DNA from 3 places in the Bacillus arachidis genome. Region 1 is predicted to be linked to each of the others. Evidence: predicted binding sites of a transcription regulator. Region 1 holds the regulator's gene; each other region holds the start of a gene.
What was found. Region 1 encodes CtsR, which represses protease genes until heat stress. Its sites were predicted from a motif close to ATGGTCAATAAAGGTCAAACA; they were not measured.

Region 1 (8,010 bases):
ACCAATTGGACGTTTTGGATCTTTTAAACCTGCTCGTGCACGGCGCACTGCTTTCGCTACCGCAATAACAGCTTCATCTTGACCAATTACACGGTCATGTAAAATGGATTCTAGATTCAATAATTTGTTTGTTTCTGTTTGTGCAAGTTTAGAAACTGGAATACGCGTCCACGTAGAAACAACATTTGCAATATCCTCTACTGTTACTTCAGAGTTTTCTTTTCCTTGCTGCTCTTTCCACTGACGTTTTGTATCTTCTAACTTTTCACGTAAACGTTGTTCCATATCGCGTAAAGAAGCTGCCTTTTCAAACTCTTGGCTCTGTACAGCTGCATCTTTTTCTTTTCGAATTTCTTCAAGCTTCACTTCAAGTTCTTTTAAATTTGGTGGTGTTGTATAAGAACGTAAGCGTACTTTTGAAGCTGCTTCATCGATTAAGTCAATTGCTTTATCAGGCAAAAAGCGATCTGTAATATAACGATCTGAAAGTTTTACAGATGCATCAATTGCATCATCCGTAATGGAAACACGATGATGCGCTTCGTAACGGTCACGTAATCCTTTTAAAATTTGAATCGATTCTTCTAAGCTCGGTTCATCAACATGAATTGGTTGGAAACGTCTTTCCAGCGCTGCATCTTTTTCAATGTATTTACGATACTCATCTAACGTTGTCGCTCCAATGCATTGCAATTCACCACGTGCTAATGATGGTTTTAAAATATTGGATGCGTCAATCGCACCTTCTGCACCACCTGCACCAATTAATGTATGAAGTTCGTCAATAAACAAGATAATATTACCCGCTTGTCGAATTTCATCCATCACTTTCTTTAAGCGGTCTTCAAATTCACCACGATACTTCGTACCAGCAACAACTGTACCCATATCTAACGTCATAACACGCTTATCACGTAATGTTTCTGGAACTTCATTATTTACAATTTGCTGTGCTAGGCCCTCAGCTATTGCCGTTTTACCTACCCCAGGTTCTCCGATCAATACTGGGTTATTCTTAGTTCTGCGGCTCAGTACTTCAATAACACGTTGAATCTCTTTACTACGGCCAATAACAGGATCTAGGCGCCCTTCACGTGCCACAACCGTTAAATCACGTGCTAGACTATCAAGCGTTGGTGTATTTGCATTTGCTGATGCACCACCTTGATGACCTGATGTAGCTTCATTGCTTCCAAGGAGCTGTAATACTTGCTGTCTTGCTTTATTTAAACTTACACCTAAGTTATTTAATACTCGCGCCGCAACGCCTTCACCTTCACGAATCAATCCTAATAAAATATGTTCTGTTCCGACATAAGAATGACCAAGTTTACGTGCCTCATCCATTGATAATTCAATTACTTTTTTTGCACGCGGTGTATAATGAACCGTTTGAGACATCTCTGTTCCACGGCCAATCAATGCCTCTACCTCTTTTTGTACCTTCTCCGGGCTTAATCCAAGGGCGATTAACGCTTTAGCTGCAATTCCTTCACCTTCGCGTACAAGCCCAAGTAAAATATGTTCTGTTCCAATATTATTATGCCCAATGCGAATTGCCTCTTCTTGAGATAAAGCTAATACTTTCTGTGCTCGTTCTGTAAATCTTCCAAACATCATAGAAATCGCCTCCTACTTGCGCTCAATTTTGTTCAATTCGTAGTCGTTCACGTATTAATGTTGCTCTTCGATAATCCCTTTCTTCTGGACTCAAAGAGCCACCCGCGTATTGCTGTAAAATTCCAGGCTGAGTTAGTACCATCAACTCGGTTAAAATATTTCTTGATATATTTTTTATATAACCAAGATCAATGCCTAGCCGCATATCTGACAGACAAGTAGCCGCCTCTGCCGATTGAATTAATCGACTATTGGCCAGTATACCGTAAGAACGATATACTCGGTCTTCAAGTTCAATACTTGAATTTTTCATAATCAATTCTCGAGCTACTCTTTCTTGTTGTATAAGCTGATGAACGACACTCTCTAAGTCTGCTAGAATATCTTCTTCTGATTTTCCTAATGTCATTTGATTAGAAATTTGAAATATATTACCTAAGGCTTCGCTACCTTCACCGTATATTCCTCTTACGACTAAACCCAATTGTTGAATTGCTTGTATAATACGACTCATTCGTTTCGTCAAAACAAGTGCTGGTAAATGTATCATCACCGAAGCCCGTAACCCCGTTCCAACATTTGTGGGGCAACTTGTCATATAGCCAAGCGCTTCATCAAAAGCATATTCAACTGCTCCTTCAATCCAATTATCCATTTTGTTTGCGCGTTGTAGCGCCTCTGATAATTGCAATCCTGAGAGCAAACATTGAATTCGCACATGATCTTCTTCATTAAGCATCACACTTATATGTTCATCTTCTGATAGTAAACAAGCACCAAATTCTGTTCCAGCAAGATTAGGACTGATTAAATGTTTTTCTACTAAAACTCTTCGCTGAAGTGGATTTAGTTCGTTCATCTTTAACAGTTCAAAACTCCCAAAAGATTTCACTTTCCGATTTGCCAGTTTCTTTTGAAATAAATTAGTAATCTGCTTAGCTTCTTCGTTTGTCTGCATAGTAGGGAAATGATAATCTTTTAAATTACGAGCCAAGCGAATGCGACTACTTAAAACAATATCAGAATCAGGGCCATCTCCCTTCATCCATGGACTAATTGCTTCATTCATAATACGATCTAGTGACATAGAATTATTCCCCCTTTCTATGTCCACTAAGTTGATTTATAATACTTCGAATTTGATCACGAATTTGAGCTGCTTCCTCAAATTCTTCTTTCTGTACACATTGCTTTAATTTTAATTTTAGTTCATCTAATTCTTTCTTTAGATGAATATTTCCTCCCATACGCTCTGGAATTTTTCCACAATGTTGTGTATAACCACCATGAAGTCGCTTCAACATGGGCTTTAGTTGTTCCTTAAATGTCTCATAACACGAAGCGCATCCAAAGCGTCCCACTTTTGCAAACTGTTCATATGTCATATTGCAAGTTGAACACCGTAACACCCTTGTATCTAAAAAATTATCCTCTTGGTTTTCAAACATTGATGATTCTCCATGTAGCAATCCAGCTAGTAAGTCATGAAAGGAAAAACTAGGTTGTGGTGATTGAAAGAAAGACGTATAGCCATTTTGTTCTGCACATTGCTCACAAAGATGAACTTCCGTCTTTTGTCCGTTTATCACTTTTGTATAATGTAAAGCTGCTGGTCTTACATTGCAATTTTGACAAGTCATCTTATATCCCCACCTTCACAATAGGAACAATCTAATTCATGATACTTTTTATACGTGACTAGATTATTTTGTTCACTTAATCTCGCCTATAAAAAGCCTCACGATAAAATGATATACCGCTAAAAACATTTTTAACAAAAGCTGTATTTATTTATATTTCAGTGTCCTCAACATTGCGCATAATATTCGAGCCCTAAGTTGATCCCGCGAAGGCAAATCCATTAATAATACGGATCGATCTAATACGCTCAGCATAAGTTTTGCTTCCCGATTTGTCACAATATCTTCTTCTACTAATCGTATGATGATACTTTCCGCATTTCCCTGCGCAATGCTATGCTCAATCATATGAAGCATTTGATCAATAATGTCTACATCGTCATGCAATTTGACTTTGATAATGCGAATGTAACCACCGCCGCCTCGTTTACTTTCAACGACAAACCCTCTTTCTAACGTAAAGCGAGTATTGATTACATAATTAATTTGAGATGGGACACAATCAAATCGGTCCGCAATCTCATTTCTCTTAATCTCAATCACATTATTATTGCTTAAGTCAATAACTTGCTTTAGATGTTGCTCAATGATATCAGATATATTTCTCATTTATCCGCCACCTTTATTGACTTTGACTATCTTTGACTTTAATTATATACGTATTAAAGAAATTTGCAACTCTTTTGCTTCTTCACTATCCTAGCCAAAATTTTAGTTCTTTAATCACTGAGTTCATATTTTATATAACAAGATAAATTTCCCAGTTTTATTGCATAGTAATACAAAAAAAGCACGAGTCAATTGACTCGTGCTTTTTTTGCTTGGCGACGTCCTACTCTCACAGGGACAAGGTCCCAACTACCATCGGCGCTAGAGAGCTTAACTTCCGTGTTCGGTATGGGAACGGGTGTGACCTCTCTGCCATCATCACCAAACTATTGAAGGCATATTCCTTCAAAACTAGATAACATTTGCTTCATATTATATGGTTAAGTCCTCGATCTATTAGTATTCGTCAGCTCCACATGTCACCATGCTTCCACCTCGAACCTATCAACCTGATCATCTTTCAGGGATCTTACTAGCTTACGCTATGGGAAATCTCATCTTGAGGGGGGCTTCATGCTTAGATGCTTTCAGCACTTATCCCTTCCGCACATAGCTACCCAGCTATGCCCTTGGCAGAACAACTGGTACACCAGCGGTGCGTCCATCCCGGTCCTCTCGTACTAAGGACAGCTCCTCTCAAATTTCCTACGCCCACGACGGATAGGGACCGAACTGTCTCACGACGTTCTGAACCCAGCTCGCGTACCGCTTTAATGGGCGAACAGCCCAACCCTTGGGACCGACTACAGCCCCAGGATGCGATGAGCCGACATCGAGGTGCCAAACCTCCCCGTCGATGTGGACTCTTGGGGGAGATAAGCCTGTTATCCCCGGGGTAGCTTTTATCCGTTGAGCGATGGCCCTTCCATGCGGAACCACCGGATCACTAAGCCCGACTTTCGTCCCTGCTCGACTTGTAGGTCTCGCAGTCAAGCTCCCTTATGCCTTTGCACTCTACGAATGATTTCCAACCATTCTGAGGGAACCTTTGGGCGCCTCCGTTACACTTTAGGAGGCGACCGCCCCAGTCAAACTGCCCACCTGACACTGTCTCCCGGGTCGATAAGACCCGTAGGTTAGAATTTCAATACAGCCAGGGCGGTATCCCACCAGCGCCTCCACCGAAGCTAGCGCTCCGGCTTCAAAGGCTCCCGCCTATCCTGTACAAGCTGTACCAAAATTCAATATCAGGCTACAGTAAAGCTCCACGGGGTCTTTCCGTCCTGTCGCGGGTAACCTGCATCTTCACAGGTACTATAATTTCACCGAGTCTCTGGTTGAGACAGTGCCCAAATCGTTACACCTTTCGTGCGGGTCGGAACTTACCCGACAAGGAATTTCGCTACCTTAGGACCGTTATAGTTACGGCCGCCGTTTACTGGGGCTTCAGTTCAGAGCTTCGCTTGCGCTAACCCCTCTCCTTAACCTTCCAGCACCGGGCAGGTGTCAGCCCCTATACTTCGCCTTACGGCTTCGCAGAGACCTGTGTTTTTGCTAAACAGTCGCTTGGGCCTATTCACTGCGGCTTTCCGTTAAGAAAGCACCCCTTCTCCCGAAGTTACGGGGTCATTTTGCCGAGTTCCTTAACCAGAGTTCTCTCGCTCACCTTAGGATTCTCTCCTCGCCTACCTGTGTCGGTTTGCGGTACAGGCACCTTTTATCTCGCTAGAAGCTTTTCTTGGCAGCGGGGAATCAAAGACTTCGCTCCATAAGGAGCTTCCCCATCACAGCTCAGCCTTCACGATAAGCGGATTTGCCTACTTATCAGCCTAACTGCTTGGACGTGCACAACCAATCGCACGCTTCTTCTATCCTTCTGCGTCCCTCCATTGCTCAAACGATAAAGAGGTGGTACAGGAATATCAACCTGTTGTCCATCGCCTACGCCTGTCGGCCTCGGCTTAGGTCCTGACTAACCCTGAGCGGACGAGCCTTCCTCAGGAAACCTTAGGCATTCGGTGGACGGGATTCTCACCCGTCTTTCGCTACTCATACCGGCATTCTCACTTCTAAGCACTCCACCAGTCCTTCCGGTCTGACTTCACTGTCCTTAGAACGCTCCCCTACCACTGATACGTAAGTATCAATCCGCAGCTTCGGTGGTGTATTTAGCCCCGGTACATTTTCGGCGCAGAGTCACTCGACTAGTGAGCTATTACGCACTCTTTAAATGGTGGCTGCTTCTAAGCCAACATCCTAGTTGTCTAAGCAACTCCACATCCTTTTCCACTTAATACACACTTTGGGACCTTAGCTGGCGGTCTGGGCTGTTTCCCTTTTGACTACGGATCTTATCACTCGCAGTCTGACTCCCAAGGATAAGTCATTGGCATTCGGAGTTTGACTGAATTCGGTAATCCGATGAGGACCCCTAGTCCAATCAGTGCTCTACCTCCAAGACTCTAACACTTGAGGCTAGCCCTAAAGCTATTTCGGGGAGAACCAGCTATCTCCAGGTTCGATTGGAATTTCTCCGCTACCCACACCTCATCCCCGCACTTTTCAACGTGCGTGGGTTCGGGCCTCCATTCAGTGTTACCTGAACTTCACCCTGGACATGGGTAGATCACCTGGTTTCGGGTCTACGACCACGTACTAAACGCCCTATTCAGACTCGCTTTCGCTACGGCTCCGCCTCTTCAGCTTAACCTCGCACGGGATCGTAACTCGCCGGTTCATTCTACAAAAGGCACGCCATCACCCGTTAACGGGCTCTGACTATTTGTAGGCACACGGTTTCAGGATCTCTTTCACTCCCCTTCCGGGGTGCTTTTCACCTTTCCCTCACGGTACTGGTTCACTATCGATCACTAGGGAGTATTTAGCCTTGGGAGATGGTCCTCCCGGATTCCGACGGAATTTCACGTGTTCCGCCGTACTCAGGATACATTCAAGAGAGAACGAAGTTTCGACTACGGGGTTGTTACCCTCTGTGACGAGCCTTTCCAGACTGCTTCGTCTACCTCGTTCCTTTGTAACTCCGTATAGAATGTCCTACAACCCCAAGAGGCAAGCCTCTTGGTTTGGGCTAGATTCCGTTTCGCTCGCCGCTACTCAGGAAATCGCATTTGCTTTCTCTTCCTCCAGGTACTTAGATGTTTCAGTTCCCTGGGTCTGTCTTCCTTACCCTATGTATTCAGATAAGGATACCATACCATTACGTATGGTGGGTTTCCCCATTCGGAAATCTTCGGATCAAAGCTTACTTACAGCTCCCCGAAGCATATCGGCGTTAGTCCCGTCCTTCATCGACTCCTAGTGTCAAGGCATCCACCGTGCGCCCTTTCTAACTTAACCAAACTAAAATTAAAAAATATGAGCTACACTGTTATCTAGTTTTCAAAGAACATACATTTATTTCTGAGAGATAGTTCTCTCAAAACTGAACAAAACGAAACACGGAAACTTATATTGATGAACAGCGTTCATCAATTCTCCATAGAAAGGAGGTGATCCAGCCGCACCTTCCGATACGGCTACCTTGTTACGACTTCACCCCAATCATCTGTCCCACCTTAGGCGGCTGGCTCCAAAAGGTTACCCCACCGACTTCGGGTGTTACAAACTCTCGTGGTGTGACGGGCGGTGTGTACAAGGCCCGGGAACGTATTCACCGCGGCATGCTGATCCGCGATTACTAGCGATTCCAGCTTCATGTAGGCGAGTTGCAGCCTACAATCCGAACTGAGAACGGTTTTATGAGATTAGCTCCACCTCGCGGTCTTGCAGCTCTTTGTACCGTCCATTGTAGCACGTGTGTAGCCCAGGTCATAAGGGGCATGATGATTTGACGTCATCCCCACCTTCCTCCGGTTTGTCACCGGCAGTCACCTTAGAGTGCCCAACTTAATGATGGCAACTAAGATCAAGGGTTGCGCTCGTTGCGGGACTTAACCCAACATCTCACGACACGAGCTGACGACAACCATGCACCACCTGTCACTCTGCCCCCGAAGGGGAAGCCCTATCTCTAGGGTTGTCAGAGGATGTCAAGACCTGGTAAGGTTCTTCGCGTTGCTTCGAATTAAACCACATGCTCCACCGCTTGTGCGGGCCCCCGTCAATTCCTTTGAGTTTCAGCCTTGCGGCCGTACTCCCCAGGCGGAGTGCTTAATGCGTTAACTTCAGCACTAAAGGGCGG
Region 2 (8,010 bases), 470 kb from region 1:
AAATAGTAAGACGCTGGAAAGGCGTAAAGGGTACATTACGTATTTAAAAGAAGCGGAGAAAATTACGGAGTTTTTAAACATTATTGGTGCACATAATGCATTGTTGAGATTTGAAGATATTCGTATTGTTCGCGATATGCGTAATTCGGTCAATCGTTTAGTGAATTGCGAAACAGCCAATCTAAATAAAACAATTGGTGCCGCTTTACGGCAAATTGAAAATATTCGTTACATTGATGAGACAGTTGGATTGGATGTCTTGCCAGACAAATTGCGAGAGATTGCACAATTGCGCATTAGTTATCAAGATGTAACATTGAAAGAATTAGGTGAGATGGTATCTGGGGGGAAAATCAGTAAATCAGGTATTAATCATCGCTTACGTAAAATCGATGAAATCGCAGAGAAATTACGCGCGGGGGAACCGGTAGCAAAAAAATAACGGTAAAGGGGAAATGGGAGCTATGGTTCAGAAACAAGTTGAGGTTGCATTAAAAAACGGCTTACAAGCACGTCCGGCTGCGTTGTTTGTACAAGAAGCAAATCGTTTTCATGCTGATATTTTTATTGAGAAAGATGGTAAAACAGTCAATGCAAAGAGCATAATGGGGATTATGAGCCTAGCGATTGGATCTGGCAGCAATATAACGATTATAACAGAAGGTTCAGATGCAGAAGCGGCTTTAGAAGCGCTAGCGGCATATGTGCAAAATAAACAGTAAAAAGCTATCGCATGTAGCGATAGCTTTTTCAATTGACTTGATTTATGGCATATCATCGAGTCGCTGATATATCATGAGAAACGGCCGATAAAAAAAGCTATCGCACGTGGCGATAGCCTTTTTGGGAGCGATTCTGAAAGAGCCGCTTCCGCTTTTAGTTATATCCAGCTTCAGCGGCTAGAATCTCCGGTCGTTTCGCCCCCTCGGACGAAGCAAAAAGCGCTTCTCTGTTGGGTGCTCCAACGCCCTACGATTCTGAAAGAGCCGCTTCCGCTTTAAAGTTTATTAACGATTTGTAAAGATTTTATCGATTAAGCCGTATTCTAGTGCTCTTTCTGCTGTCATGAAGTTGTCGCGGTCTGTGTCGCGTTGTAGTACTTCTAATGGTTGACCTGTGCGATCAGCAAGAATTTGGTTTAATTTTTCACGTAAGAATAGGATACGTTTTGCAGCGATTTCAATTTCAGTTGCTTGACCTTGTGCGCCGCCAAGTGGTTGGTGAATCATTACTTCACTGTTTGGAAGTGCATAACGTTTACCTTTTTCACCTGCTGCAAGTAGGAAAGCCCCCATAGATGCAGCCATACCGATACAAATTGTTGATACTGGTGGTTTAATGAACTGCATTGTATCGTAAATTGCCATACCCGCTGTGATAGAACCGCCAGGGCTGTTGATGTATAGGTGAATATCTTTGTCTGGGTCTTGAGATTCCAAGAATAAAAGCTGGGAAACGATTGAGTTTGCTACGTTGTCATCAATTGCGCTACCAAGCATAATGATGCGGTCTTTTAATAGTCGAGAGTAAATATCGTAAGCGCGTTCTCCACGATTTGTTTGTTCAATTACTGTAGGAATTAAATTCATCTGTTATTTCCTCCTTTGAAAGCTTTCTTAGTCTTATAATACAATTATGGTCAATAAAGGTCAAACGAAACCACTTTAAATCAAAAAAATATGTAGTTTTATCATCATTTATTCGCTATGTTTTTGTAATTCCCTGCTTATGTATCTTCAACATCATAACCGAATTATATAAATTTAAACCTGATAGAAGATGTAGAAAAAACAAAAGAACGCCTTTTCTATAGAAGCGTTCTCTTATCTGCTATTCTTTTAGGAGATAGGTTACTTTATTTAAAATATTTTCGATTTGTTTTGCGTTTTTACTATACATTTGACTCGCCGCTTTTGATTTTGTTTCTAAAGAGAATAATTCAAGATCAGCATGGCATTTTTTTAAAGATGCGAGCAATAAAGGTTTATTTTGAGGAGAAGGCATTTGAATTTTATCGTTATAGATATCAATGGTAAGTTGTCCGTAAGAATCCACTTGACCGAGAAAGACATTTTCAATTACAACACCGATTTTTTCTAATTCAGCGTGTAACCAAGCGCGATTATGCCCGCTGGCCGACAGGGGTTCATCGAGTACATTGCCATCCATAATAACGGTTTGTGCTTCTTTTTCGTTTGGTACCTTTAATCCGATATCTTTTGCAGTAAGCGGTTGACGATCTTTCTTCAATAACACATTTAATTCACCGCTGGGTTCTAATACGGCAAATTCTACATCAGCAATGTTAAATGCATCTTTTCCTCTAAGAAGCTCGAGTAATTCGTCGCTTGTATATTTTTCTTTTTTTAAATTATCTTCAAGTATTTTTCCATCTTTTACTAAAACGGTAGATTTTCCTTCAAAAAAATCTCTGGCCGCTTTATTTTTTAAGGACAGAATACCTGTGAAAAATGGGACTGCAGCAAAAATGAGTATAGCAAAGACACCATGGAAAAATTTTTGATCTAGCCCTGTAGATACCTGAGCAGCAATATCACCAATTGTCATCCCCGCTATATATTCAAAAAAGGAAAGTTGAGAAATTTGTCTTTTTCCTAACCATTTTGTAATAGCAAATAACATAATTAATATAAATATGGAACGAAGAATGACAAGTGTCCATTCGGGTAGGTGAGACATAGTAATTTCCTCCAGTCTGCTTAAAAACCTTTATATTGAGGTTCTTCACGTTCTAATATTGAAACTCTATTTTTAAGATCAGCGATGACACTGTCCATTTCTAACATACATTCGTAAAAGACTCGCTTTGCTTCTTCATCCGCAGCGTTTTGCGAAAGTGTACTTAGACTTGCTTGGGCACCTTTTAAACTAGCGAGGCATGTCTTAACACTAGCAACAACAGTCATGGGAACACCTCTTATCCTTTTGGTTTGAATAGCAATGCGCCGATAAATCCGAATATAATGGCTGCGGATATACCAGCACTTGTTACTTTAAACATCCCTGTTATAACGCCGACAATACCGTGCTCTGCTGCCTCAGCCATAGCCCCATGAACAAGGGCATTTCCGAAACTTGTAATCGGAACTGTTGCTCCAGCACCTGCAAAATCAATTAATGGTTCATATAAATTAAATCCATCTAATATAGCGCCAATCACAACGAGCGTTGCCATTGTGTGAGCGGGTGTAAGCTTCCCAACATCGAACATAAGTTGTCCGATTACGCAAATGAGTCCACCTATAACAAAAGCCCAGAAAAAAATCATTGTTCCACACCTCCAAACTCAATCGATACAGCATGAGCAATACATGGAATGGTTTCTTCTTGCTGAAATGTAAGAGGAGATAGTAACGCACCTGTTGCAACGACAAGCATCTTTTTGAATTCTCCTTTTTTCATTCGATTTAATAAGTGTCCGTATACGACAGTTGCAGAACAACCTGCACCACTTCCACCTGCTAACACTGGTTGTCCGTCTCTATAAATGAGTAATCCACAATCCTGAAATTGTTTGCTTATGACTTTTGTCCCGTGTTTATGCAGTAAATCATAAGCGATCTCGCGGCCGACGTGCCCAAGGTCACCTGTTACAATTAAATCATAGTGAGATGCATCAATTTGTCGGTCACGTAAATGAGCTTCAATTGTATCTACAGCGGCGGGGGCCATCGCGCCTCCCATGTTAAATGGATCAGTTAACCCCATATCAACAATTCGGCCAATCGTTGCGGATGTTACTTGTGGACCATGTCCTTCACTACTCAAAAGGGCGGCACCAGCGCCTGTTACAGTCCATTGCGCGGTAGGCGGTTTTTGTCCGCCATATTCTGTTGGATAACGGAATTGTTTTTCTACAGCAGTATTATGACTGGATGACCCTGTTAATAAATATTTTGCGCCTTTTGCATTTACAATACTTGCGCCAAGAGCTAAACCTTCCATAGAAGTAGAGCAGGCGCCAAATAATCCAAGATACGGAGTGCCAAGTGTACGACAAGCGAAGCTTGAAGGAGTAATTTGGTTAATTAAGTCTCCTGCGAGTACAAATTGAACATCTTCTTTACGAAGTTTTGCTTTTTCCGTTGCACGACTACAGGCTTCTTCAAATAAAATTTTATGTGCCTTTTCATAAGAATCTTGTCCGAGCCACAAGTCTTCGTGAAGGGTGTCAAAGTCTTCAGGAATCTTTCCTTTTGCTTCAAATGGCCCACCGACTACGCCCGTTGAGATGATAACAGGTTTATTATCGAATACCCATGTTCGGTGTCCTTGTAACATTTACAGCCCTCCCCATTGAACAAGAATAGTTTTAATAAGAGCAATTACAAAAGCAGAAAATACACCAAATAAAATAACGGAACCAGCTAATTTAAACATGTTGCCACCGACTCCAAGAACAAAACCTTCTGTTCGATGCTCGATGCAGGCAGCTATAACGGAATTGCCAAAGCCAGTAACAGGAACTGCTGTCCCAGCCCCGGCAAATTGCCCAAGGCGATCATACACACCAAAACCAGTGAGTAGCATTGAGATGAAAATAAGCGTAGCGACTGTCGGGTTCCCAGCAGATCGCTCGGTAAAATCGAAATACGTGATATAAAAGGTTGAAATAAGTTGACCAATTAAACAAATGAACCCACCGACGAAAAAGGCTTTTATACAATTTTTAAAAACAGGGCGCTTTGGCTCCCGTTGTTGTGCAAACTTTTTATATTCTTGTTGTACAGGTGTTAAATTTTTGTCTTTACTGGACATTTGAACCCTTCCTTTTCCTTTAGAGAACGTACAATTAAGTATCAGATTTCATTTCTGATTGTATGAGTTTCAATTGCTTTTTAATCTGATCCTTGTTTACTTCTTTTTTCTTAATTTTGTTTTCCAGGCTATCTAGCAGCATGAAAATTTTTCGATCTGTACTTACGCGAATATCGAAAGTAGGATACTCATCGCTCAATTGTTTTTTGATTTTGCTACGCAGAGGTTTTAATCGAAATCTTTCATGATGTTCGGGCTTGACTGCTATGTAAAGGTCTAGATTAGAATTGACTGCTGTGGCCTTTAGGATTTCCTCCATAGCGAGTACTTTTTTCTTTGCTTCCTGCGATATAGATTGATTAAAGGATTCCGTACTCATTTTTGTTAACTTGGGTCCTTTTTTTTCCTCTTCTCGTTTTGATTCCTCTTTTTTTACTTTTTTATCTAAGGGGCTATTATCGCAGCCAGTAAATGAAGCGCATAGGAGTACGAATAACGCGGTTATGATTCTAAGTTTTCGCATTACAATCATTCCATTTCTATTGCTTTATGTAATTTGGTGTGAAAAAGGATGATATGGAATCATCCTTTTTCTGTTTTTCAAAAAATGTCTACCATCAAACGGAATAGTATGCTCGCTTATTGTTGTCCGTATTGAGGCTCTTCTTGTTGCACTTCTTCAACACGTGGGTTTAAAGAATCGATAATCGATTGAGTTTGCTGTGCAGCTGTTTGGAAAAGTTGCTTCGCTTGTTGGTTATCTGTATCCAGAGCAAATCCCTCTAAGCTCGCTTGTGCACTTTTTAATCCAGAAACAGTTTGTTTTAATTTTGTAATTACAGTCATTGAATGAAGCCTCCTTTGAAATATGAATTCAAAGATTATAATTTGTGAATAGGAGTGAAAATATAATTTCCAAATTTAGGTTAGTGATTTTGTTTTTGAAGAAATGTGGGGAGAGCTTTTTATGTGATAGTAGTTGCGTACATGGGTATAAGAAGATATAATTACGAGTATATCGTTCATGCGCCCATAGCTCAGTCGGATAGAGCGGTGGTTTCCGGTACCACGTCTGCCGGGGGTTCGAATCCCTCTGGGCGCGTCAAAAAGTCCTAACTTACATTTGTAAGTTAGGACTTTTTATTTTATATATGGTCAAAATCGTTATATATCGGCAATTATCGACTGTTCGAAAATATACAACGTGAATTCCCCCCTTGTTATATCTGGTTATAAGATTTACTATTAGTATGTGGTTATAAAAAGTCGTTATATATATGTATTTAGATTTCCAAGCGTATAAGTCGAAGTTATGAAAACAAAAGGAAATCTCCACTCGTTTTCTCCTTTTGTTCTCATTTTGCATGGGATTAAAAAAGTACTGACCGCTTCTTTTTTGATTGGTCCTCTCTTACGCTCAAAAAAAGAAAGGCTTTATGTCAGTTTATATATTTTTTTATTGTTTTCTTTCAATATTATTCATTTTGCAGTTGTAAGATGTAAACGTCATTAATACATATAAATTAATAATATTTTGGAAAGGGTATCTGCACAGGATTCTCCTTTTAAGAAACTTATTGTACAATAGAAACAAGGGGGAGATTAGATTGAAGGCAAGTCTTTTACAAGAACAAAGCTTACGTTTGGCCATGACACAAGAGTTAAGACAAGCGATTACAATGCTCCAATATAACGTGCAGGAACTATCGGAGTTTTTGTATGAGCAATCGATGGAGAATCCCCTTATTGAGTTAAATGGCTTTGAGAGGGAGAAGAAAAAGAGCTCAAGCAAAAGTAAAAGTACAAGCAAACAAGTCGATAATCAAATGGAAATTTACAGTGTGGATTCGAAAACGATTCAGCAACATTTATTGGATCAAATACAGTATTACAAAATAGATGAGCTGGAGCGGAAAACGGCTTCTTTCATCGTTATGAACATGGATGGAAATGGTTATTTACAAGAAACAAATGAAGAATTAGCAGAGTTACTTGCCGTACCTATTGATATAGTAGAATGTTCTATGGAGCTTGTTCAGTCATTGGAGCCAGCAGGGGTAGGAGCGCGTAATATTCAGGAGTGTCTATCACTTCAATTGAAGCGCTTACAAAAAGGAAATACCCTCTCAAAAATGATTGTGGATGAATATTTCGCGTATTTTATTAAGAAAGACTGGCGAAAGCTTGTTCACATCTTAAAGTGTAGTAATGAGGAATTGCAGTTAGCTGTTGATTGTATTACATCGCTTCAGCCAAAACCAGGGCTTGCATTTTCTTCTGAGAAGCCGCTTTATATTGTTCCTGATATGGCTGTGAAAAAAGAAGGAGATCGTCTCGTTTTACAAATGAATGAACGCAACATGCCGAGAATTGAAATTCATTCAGAGTATAGCGCGCTTCTTCATAATAGTGAGAGCGACGTTGCTTCATATGTATCTGAGAAGTATCAGCATGTGCAGTGGATTATGCGCAGTTTAAAGCAACGGAAACAAACGCTTTTGCAAGTCATGGAGATCATTATGAAGAAACAAAGCGATTTCTTTTGGCGAGGACCAGAGTACTTAAAACCACTCTCCTTAAAAGAAGTAGCTGAAGAACTAAGTGTACATGAATCTACAATTAGTCGTGCTACACGTAATAAATATGTACAAACGCCGCACGGATTGTTTGAAATGAAGTCATTTTTTAGCAATGCAGTGGTGACAACAGAAGATGAGGCTGTTTCTACAAAGCGTGTCAAACAATTGATTCAAATGCTTGTAGAACAAGAAAATAAGAAAAAACCACTTTCAGATCAAAAAATTTCGAAATTGTTAGAAGAAGAGCATGAGATCGTTATTTCTCGTAGAACAGTTGCAAAATATCGAGAGCAAATGAATATTCCCGCTTCTTCTTTACGAAAAACAATTGGATAGGTGAAGAAGATGAAAGTTGTTTTATATACGAAAACGGACTGTGGTCTTTGCGTGAAGGCAAAACAGGTTTTGGAAGAGGTTCAAAAGGTATATTCTTTTGAAATCGAGGAAATAGATATATACGAAGATGATGAGCTTTTAGAAAAGTATCAAATTATGATTCCGGTCGTGGAAATAGACGGAAAACAGGCGGAATATGGTGTCATTCACAAAGATGTCATAATAAACTATATAAAGAATGCAGTTAAGAGTTGAATAAGTTTCTATCTCCTGTTACAATAATACACGTAGCAGGGATTATTTTTTTAAACCTAGT
Region 3 (8,010 bases), 1.1 Mb from region 1:
ATAAATTAGATGAAAAAACCGTATATCCATTCTCTATGAGCCCATTTAAAAAATGAGCGCGCCCCGCATGCTGCATCCATAAACTTGTACCATTCTCAATAAAATAATTGTAATCACCAAGTAGCATGACACCGAATCCATTTGGCTTCTCTGGCAAATAAATCACACACGGTTCTTGTTCTAAGTAAAAAAAACGTTCCGTAACACTCATTATTCTCCCGCCTTATTTTCTAAACATAAAAAACTACTCTTTTATAATGTATGAACAGAATCCGAATTTGCGTTGAAAAATCCACAAATTTTTTTCTATATTCTGTTTTCAATTGTGTTACAATAAGGACAGATTGAACGAATAGGGGTGTGAAAAGATGCGTGTAATTTGGGCCTTTATTTGGTCGTTTATGCTTGTACATATGATGAGCTACGTAATTAGCTCTATGACTGGCGGTGTATACGATTTCGCGCTAGCGTCTAAATTCTCAATTGTTCTTGCTGTACTTGTAATGGCAATTGCTGCTGCAATTCCAAACGAACCAGTAGAACAACACTAATAAAAAAAGAGTTCGGATTACATCCGAACTCTTTTTTTACTCTACATGAATAACTAATTCATTGTTCGCTATATCAACAACGACATGACTATTATCTGTAATTGTTCCTGCAATTAATTCTCTTGCTAATTTCGTTTCAATTTGACGCTGTACATATCGTTTTAATGGGCGTGCGCCATACATTGGATCAAATCCAGATTCTATAACAAATTCTTTTGCAGCTTCTGTCAATTCCACCGTGATATGACGATCTACTAAACGTCCTTGCAATTCTTTCACAATTTTATCAACGATGCCTTTAATTTCATTTGTTGTAAGTGGTTTAAATAAAATAATTTCATCCACACGGTTTAAAAATTCAGGGCGGAAATGCCCTCTAAGCTGCCCCATAACAAGCTCTCTTGATTCTTCTTTAATCGCACCATCTTCTTGTAAACCTTCTAGTAAATAGCCTGAACCAATATTTGATGTCATGATAATAACTGTATTTTTGAAATCTACTGTTCGTCCTTGTGAATCTGTAATACGCCCATCATCTAACATTTGTAATAAAATGTTGAATACTTCTGGATGTGCTTTTTCAATTTCATCTAATAAAATAACGGAATACGGTTTACGACGCACTGCCTCTGTTAATTGTCCACCTTCCTCATAACCTACATATCCAGGAGGAGCCCCAATCAAGCGAGACACAGCATGTTTCTCCATATACTCAGACATATCAATACGAATCATTTGTTCTTCACTATCAAATAAAGATTGTGCTAATGTTTTGGCAAGCTCTGTTTTCCCTACACCTGTAGGGCCTAAGAAGATAAATGAACCGATTGGACGATTTGGATCTTTAATACCCGCGCGAGCACGAAGAACTGCATCTGCCACAAGACTCACTGCTTCCTCCTGTCCAATCACGCGTTCTGATAAAATTTGCTCTAAGCGCAGCAGTTTTTCACGTTCCCCTTCCACAAGCTTGGCAACTGGAATTCCTGTCCAGCGTGAAACAATATTTGCAATTTCTTCTTCACTAACTTCCTCACGAAGCAGTCGGTTTTCTTGCTCATTTCCCGCTCCATTTTCTTCCGCTTCTCTTAATTCTTTTTCCACCGCTGGAATCTTACCATGACGAAGCTCTGCCGCTTTATTTAAATCATAATTCCCTTCTGCTTCTTCTAGTTCACGACGTAAACGTTCAAGGTGTTCTCTTAAGTCACGAACCTTATGGATTTCTTCTTTTTCTTTTTGCCACTGCGCTCGCATCCCATTTGCAACTTCTTTTAAATCAGATAATTCACGTTGCAATGTTTTTAATCTTTCTTGACTACCACGGTCTGTTTCTTTTCCTAAAGCAGCTTCTTCAATTTCTAACTGCATAATGCGGCGCGTTACTTCATCTAATTCTGTTGGCATGGAATCAATTTCTGTTCGAATTGTTGCGCACGCTTCATCGACAAGATCAATTGCTTTATCTGGTAAAAAGCGATCGGATATATATCGATCGGACAATACAGACGCCGCTACAATCGCACGGTCATGAATATTTACACCATGATAAATTTCAAAACGCTCTTTTAAACCACGTAAAATAGAAATCGTATCTTCTACTGTTGGCTCTTCTGCTAACACTTGTTGGAAGCGACGTTCTAACGCCGGATCTTTCTCAATATATTTTCGGTACTCATCTAAAGTAGTCGCTCCAATACAGTGCAGTTCACCACGGGCAAGCATTGGTTTTAGCATATTCCCTGCATCCATGGCTCCTTCTGTTTTACCCGCACCGACAATTGTATGAAGCTCATCAATGAATAAAAGAATGCGTCCTTCACTTTTTTTAATTTCATTTAAAACAGCTTGCAAACGCTCTTCAAATTCACCGCGGAACTTGGCACCTGCCACAAGTGCACTCATATCTAATGCAAAGATTGTTCTATCTTTCAATCCTTCTGGTACATCTTTTCGCACAATTCGTTGTGCCAATCCTTCAACAATCGCTGTTTTACCAACCCCAGGTTCACCAATTAAAACAGGGTTGTTTTTCGTTTTACGAGAAAGGATACGGATGACGCGGCGGATTTCGCTATCACGCCCAATGACAGGATCAATTTTTCCCTGTTTTACTTCAGCTACTAAATCACGACCATACTTTTCTAATGCTTCATATGTTACTTCTGGATTTTGACTAGTCACTCTTTGGTTCCCCCTAACTTCCATTAAAGACTGTAACAATGTACCCTTTGTAATATGGAACTTTGTAAATAGCTGATGTATATCACCTTTTTCCTCGCAAAATGCGAGCAATACATGTTCCACTGAAATATAATCATCTTGCAGTTTTTTCGCTTCAGACTCTGCTCTCACAAGCAGTTGCTGCAATAAGCTCGTCACATATAATTTCCCTGCTTCTGCTCCGCTTCCAGTTACAGAAGGCTTCTTCTTAATTAAACTTTCTACACCTTTCGTTAACTCTTCTATATTAACATTCATTTTTTGAAAGATACGCACTGCTAATCCATCTTGTTGTTTGAGTAATGCAAGTAATAGATGCACAGTATCTACTTCTTGATGATGATGGGATAACGCTAAAGACTGGGCACTCATAATCGCTTCTTGTGTTTTTGTCGTCATTTGATTTAAGTCCATTTTCACAAACCTCCAAACATTTCAACCTTCTTGACGTTTGACCTTTTTTGATTTTTTGACTTTCTTTGACCTTTAACTTTATTATACTCCCGTTCCCTTTTTTATACAATAAATTTAACTCTATATTTCATTTTTTTGAAAAACATATAAAAACCGCAGCTTATCACTGCGGTTTTCTTTACGGTTTTCTTTTATATGTCCACTGACGATTTTGATTCGAATTCTCAGGAAACCTTTCACCAGCAGTTAATTTTACCATTTGTGGATCTTTCACCATACTTCCTGTTTCACCAATTTCTACATAAATCCCATCATTCGGTGCCTTCTGTCCAGAACGAAACCTACGATTTTGTCCCATCTTCATTCTCCTTCCATGACATCCTTACACCGTTAGTATGTCCATTTTCGGAAAAGCTTTTCTGTTATGTTTAGGAAACGAGTCATATTTTTGATTACCGTTCATATGTATGAATTTACATATGAACGCAGGAGAACAAGCATCATTCGTTGAAAAAAAAAGAAACCGACCTATTCCAGGCCAGTTCCAAAGGAGAGTCAAACATATACGAGAAGATTACGTTTTCATTATACGTCTTGCTTCACGGGTAATGTAACCCCTTTCACAAATTGTACAAAATGTAAGAAACATTATTTGAACTTTCGAAAAAATCATTGACTTTTCTAGTTTTTAATAGGAAATAGTGGACACTACCCTGTTTTGCGACGTAAGATGAATATATAAAGAAACTTCCATTCACGGTTGTTTCTCTATACACTTTCCAACCTCTTATTTCTGCATATTAAAACGGAAATACAGATAGATACAAAAATTTTTTATAAGAGGTGAAAACATGAAAAAACAACATTTAATCGCATTAGATTTAGACGGCACTTTACTTACAGACAATAAAATCATTTCCGCACGAACAAAGAAGACAATTGAAAAAGCGAAAGAACAAGGACATGTTGTTGTCATTTCAACAGGACGTCCATTTCGTGCCAGTCACGCTTATTATAAAGAACTTGATTTAAATACACCTATCGTTAACTTTAACGGTGCTTACGTTCATCACCCGCTCGATGCAAATTGGGGAACGCACCATTCCCCTCTTGAACTTTCCACTGCACAAGAAATCGTTCGCGCTTGCTTCGATTTTGGTGTTAAAAACATTTACGCTGAAGTAATGGATGATGTATATGTTCGCGAAATTGATGAAGATAAAAAACATATCTTTGAATTCGGATCTCCCAATATCTTCACAGGAGACTTGCTAAACATTTTACAAGATCATCCAACCTGCTTATTAATTGATGCACTTGATGAACATTCAACTGCTATTCGCAGGCATTTAACCGATATGCATGCTGAAGTGATTGATCACCGCAAATGGGGTGCTCCTTGGCCGATTATTGAAATCGTGAAAAGCGGCCTCAATAAAGCAGTTGGGCTCCAAAAGATTTCCCGTCATTATAACATCCCAAAAGAACGTATTATTGCCTTTGGTGACGAAGATAATGACTTTGAAATGATTGAATACGCAGGTCATGGAATTGCAATGGGAAATGCGATTCCTGAATTAAAAACATTAGCCAATCACACAACATTAACAAATGAAGAAGACGGAATTGCCCTTTATTTAGAAGAGGTTCTTGGATTGTAATCTAAAAATTCCCTACTTATAGTTTCCCGCAAAACGCCCATACTATAACTAGACACAGCGATGTGTCAGTTATTTTCTGCTAAATAAGGGGGAATTACGAATGGGTAAAAAGAACAAATCAAAACGTTTCACCCAACAAGGGGCCGATGCTGTTATGAAGCACGCTGAAAGATTCCCTTACCGCGGTACATTAGCTGATGCAGAAAAAGAGCGAAACAACTCTTCTCTCGGAGGGGTTTAAATGGGCAACTTACTATTTCAGCAAGCGCGAGATGCTGTTTCAGATGCTGTTTCTTGTTCAAGCAGCACCGAGCAGCAGGAACTCGTTTATAAAGCAAAAAATGCTTTGCAATCCGCTTACGCCAATTCTTCAACTGCTGAGAAGGTACAATTGCGCGAGATGCAACAGCAATTGCAAAACATCACTAACGCACATTAAAATAAGAGGACCGATTCCCGGTCCTCTTTAATCTTTCCGAAACAATCCAAATACGCCGACTGTTTGAACTACATTTGTAAATGCACCAGGATCTACTTGTTTAATAATTCGCTCTAGTTCATATAGCTCATAACGGGTAATTACAATCATTATCATTTCTTTATTTTCATTTGTATACGCTCCTGTAGCTGGTACAGTTGTAATTCCCCTTACTAAACGAGATTGAATCGCTTGTCGTACATCTTTACCATTTTTTGTAACGATAAATGCTGTAATTTTCACATGACGGGTATGAATCGCATCAATAATTCTGGATGATACATACAATGTTACTAACGTGTATAACGCCTTTTCCCATCCATACAAATAACCAGCTGCAATAATGATAATCGCATTAAAGAAAAAGAAATATGTTCCGACAGGCTTATCTTTTATTTTCGACAAAATCATTGCGATAATATCTAAACCACCTGTGGAAGCTCCCCATTTCAAAGCAATTCCTACTCCTATCGCCGAAATGAGACCACCAAAAATAGCATTCAATATAATATCATTAGAAACTGCCTTTACTGGTATGATTTCTAAAAACAGTGTCATAAATACAACGCATAGAAAACTAAATAACGTAAAAGCTTTTCCAACCTTTTTCCACGCTAAAATAACAACTGGAATATTAAATAAAGCAAAAAGTACCCCTGTTGATATGTGAATCGATGCAAAATCACCTAATACTTGCGAAAGCAATTGAGATAATCCCGCGAAACCACTCGCATATACTTTTGCTGGTGTTAAGAACAAGTTCATTCCAATTGCATTTAATAAACCGGCAATGATAACAACAATGAGTTTTTTCGTTAATTCAGCATAATTTAATTTGAAATCCATCTCCCAGCCCACCTTTATAGATAATGCGTTTACGATTACATTGTATACATAGTCTTTACGAAAATGGAAATGATAAACATACAACTGTTTAGAAATGGAGTTGATATGTATGCCACATACGAGCGATAATGACAAAAAAGCACGCGACAACAACGCAAAACGCACAGAAAAAAACGAGCAAGAACAAAAAAATATCTCACAAGGAAAGCGTGCATATTCTAAAAAAACAGATCACCTTTAATTATTTTGTACATCAACAATCTTGTTGATGTACTTTTTCATTTCATAAAAAAACATCTCAATTTCACTTCTTGTTCACTTCTCTATTTTACAATAATAACAACATAATTAGATGAGGTGTTAGTATGAAAAGAAAACAACTATGGATAGCAACAGCTGCGCTCGGAACGTTAATGCTGTCTGCTTGCGGCCCAAAAGATAACTCAGAGGCGATTGCAACATCAAAAGTCTCGACCATTACAAAAGGTGATTTTGACAAGCAGTTAAAAGAACGGTACGGAAAAGATATGTTATATGAAATGATGGCACAAGATATCATGACAAAAAAATATAAAGTATCCGATGACGAAGTCGATAAAGAATTTAAAAAAGCAAAAGATCAGTTTGGTGATCAATTCAAAACGGTACTAGAAAGTAACCGTCTAAAAGATGAAGATGACTTTAAAAATCAAATTAGATTCAAATTAGCGATGGAAAAAGCTATTAAGGAAAGCATTACAGAGAAAGACGTAAAAGCGAACTATAAGCCTGAAATTAAAGCTAGTCAAATTCTAGTAAACGATGAAAAAACAGCAAATGACATTAAGAAACAACTGGATGAAGGTGCTTCATTTGAAGAGTTAGCAAAACAACAGTCACAAGACCCTAGTTCAAAAGATAATGGCGGAGATCTAGGATACTTCGGTCCAGGTAAAAAGGTATCTGAATTTGAAGAAGCTGCTTACAAATTAAATGTCGGTGAAATTAGCAAACCTATTAAATCATCACAAGGTTACCACATTATTAAGCTTACCGATAAAAAAGAATTAAAACCATATGATGAAGTAAAAGATTCCATCCGTAAAAATCTAGAAGAAGAGCGGTTAGCAGATCAAACTACTGGCCAAAAAATATTATTAGACGAATTCAAAAAAGCTGATATTAAAGTAAAAGATAGTGATTTGAAAGATACATTCTCTCGCCTTTTTGGACAGCAATAAAAAAGGGCGATAGAGTGAGTTGATAGAAAAACACAAGGACAAAAAACAGGAGCCTGCTGACTCCTGTTTCCAAACACTCTGAAAATCCGAACAAGTTACACGCTTGTTCGGATTTTTTTTATTTCTTAAAGTACGTCCAACCCTCTTCTTGATAAACTTTTTCTTCTTTCATCAACTTACCAAGTGCACGTTTAAATGCTGCTTTACTCATATTAAAACGTTCTTTAATGTCTTCTGGATGACTCTTATCCCAAAACGGCATTGCTCCGCCGCGGCTCTCCATATACTCATAAATCACCGCTGCATCATCTTCCATTCCCTCTTCTTTACGCGGAAGAAGTGAAATATTAATTGTACCATCATCTTTCACATCAATAATACGGCCTGTTACACGCTCACCAATACGAACTTGCTCTTTTCTCTCTGTATGATGTAAAAAGGCACGGAAATGTTCATCTGTTAATACAAATGAACCGACTTGAAGTGAGCGATACACACGTCCGTTCACATTTTTATTACGCATAGATGGCGTTGCATCTACAATAATCTCTTGCATATCTGAATCTCTTGCTGGAAGAGCAATTAGGCGGCCACGATTTGTTAATTTTAATGTACAA

Region 2: clpP (ATP-dependent Clp endopeptidase proteolytic subunit ClpP) is a predicted target of CtsR. The motif match lies at 1,636-1,656, and genes of this name have one in related genera.
Region 3: clpB (ATP-dependent chaperone ClpB) is a predicted target of CtsR. The motif match lies at 3,241-3,261, and genes of this name have one in related genera.

The regions. Positions count from the first base shown of each region.
Region 1 is NZ_CP127376.1:90,028-98,037, reverse strand. It holds gene clpC (ATP-dependent protease ATP-binding subunit ClpC) at 1-1,620, opposite strand, end outside; gene mcsB (protein-arginine kinase McsB) at 1,643-2,707, opposite strand; gene mcsA (protein-arginine kinase activator protein McsA) at 2,712-3,260, opposite strand; gene QRY57_RS02150 (CtsR family transcriptional regulator) at 3,408-3,869, opposite strand; rRNA gene rrf (5S ribosomal RNA) at 4,080-4,195, opposite strand; rRNA gene QRY57_RS02140 (23S ribosomal RNA) at 4,246-7,166, opposite strand; rRNA gene QRY57_RS02135 (16S ribosomal RNA) at 7,312-8,010, opposite strand, start outside.
Region 2 is NZ_CP127376.1:4,530,975-4,538,984, reverse strand. It holds gene whiA (DNA-binding protein WhiA) at 1-442, shown strand, start outside; gene QRY57_RS25155 (HPr family phosphocarrier protein) at 465-722, shown strand; gene clpP (ATP-dependent Clp endopeptidase proteolytic subunit ClpP) at 1,008-1,589, opposite strand; gene QRY57_RS25145 (DUF421 domain-containing protein) at 1,831-2,700, opposite strand; gene QRY57_RS25140 (DUF1657 domain-containing protein) at 2,721-2,927, opposite strand; gene spoVAE (stage V sporulation protein AE) at 2,939-3,289, opposite strand; gene spoVAD (stage V sporulation protein AD) at 3,286-4,302, opposite strand; gene spoVAC (stage V sporulation protein AC) at 4,303-4,779, opposite strand; gene QRY57_RS25120 (YhcN/YlaJ family sporulation lipoprotein) at 4,814-5,302, opposite strand; gene QRY57_RS25115 (DUF1657 domain-containing protein) at 5,419-5,625, opposite strand; tRNA gene QRY57_RS25110 (tRNA-Arg) at 5,806-5,881, shown strand; gene rpoN (RNA polymerase factor sigma-54) at 6,387-7,694, shown strand; gene QRY57_RS25100 (glutaredoxin family protein) at 7,704-7,949, shown strand.
Region 3 is NZ_CP127376.1:1,190,263-1,198,272, reverse strand. It holds gene QRY57_RS07555 (lipase family protein) at 1-211, opposite strand, end outside; gene QRY57_RS07550 (YjzD family protein) at 369-551, shown strand; gene clpB (ATP-dependent chaperone ClpB) at 588-3,188, opposite strand; gene QRY57_RS07540 (YjzC family protein) at 3,367-3,546, opposite strand; gene QRY57_RS07535 (Cof-type HAD-IIB family hydrolase) at 4,040-4,849, shown strand; gene QRY57_RS07530 (hypothetical protein) at 4,950-5,090, shown strand; gene QRY57_RS07525 (DUF3813 domain-containing protein) at 5,091-5,288, shown strand; gene QRY57_RS07520 (YitT family protein) at 5,316-6,173, opposite strand; gene QRY57_RS07515 (DUF3941 domain-containing protein) at 6,283-6,414, shown strand; gene prsA (peptidylprolyl isomerase PrsA) at 6,539-7,393, shown strand; gene QRY57_RS07505 (CvfB family protein) at 7,512-8,010, opposite strand, start outside.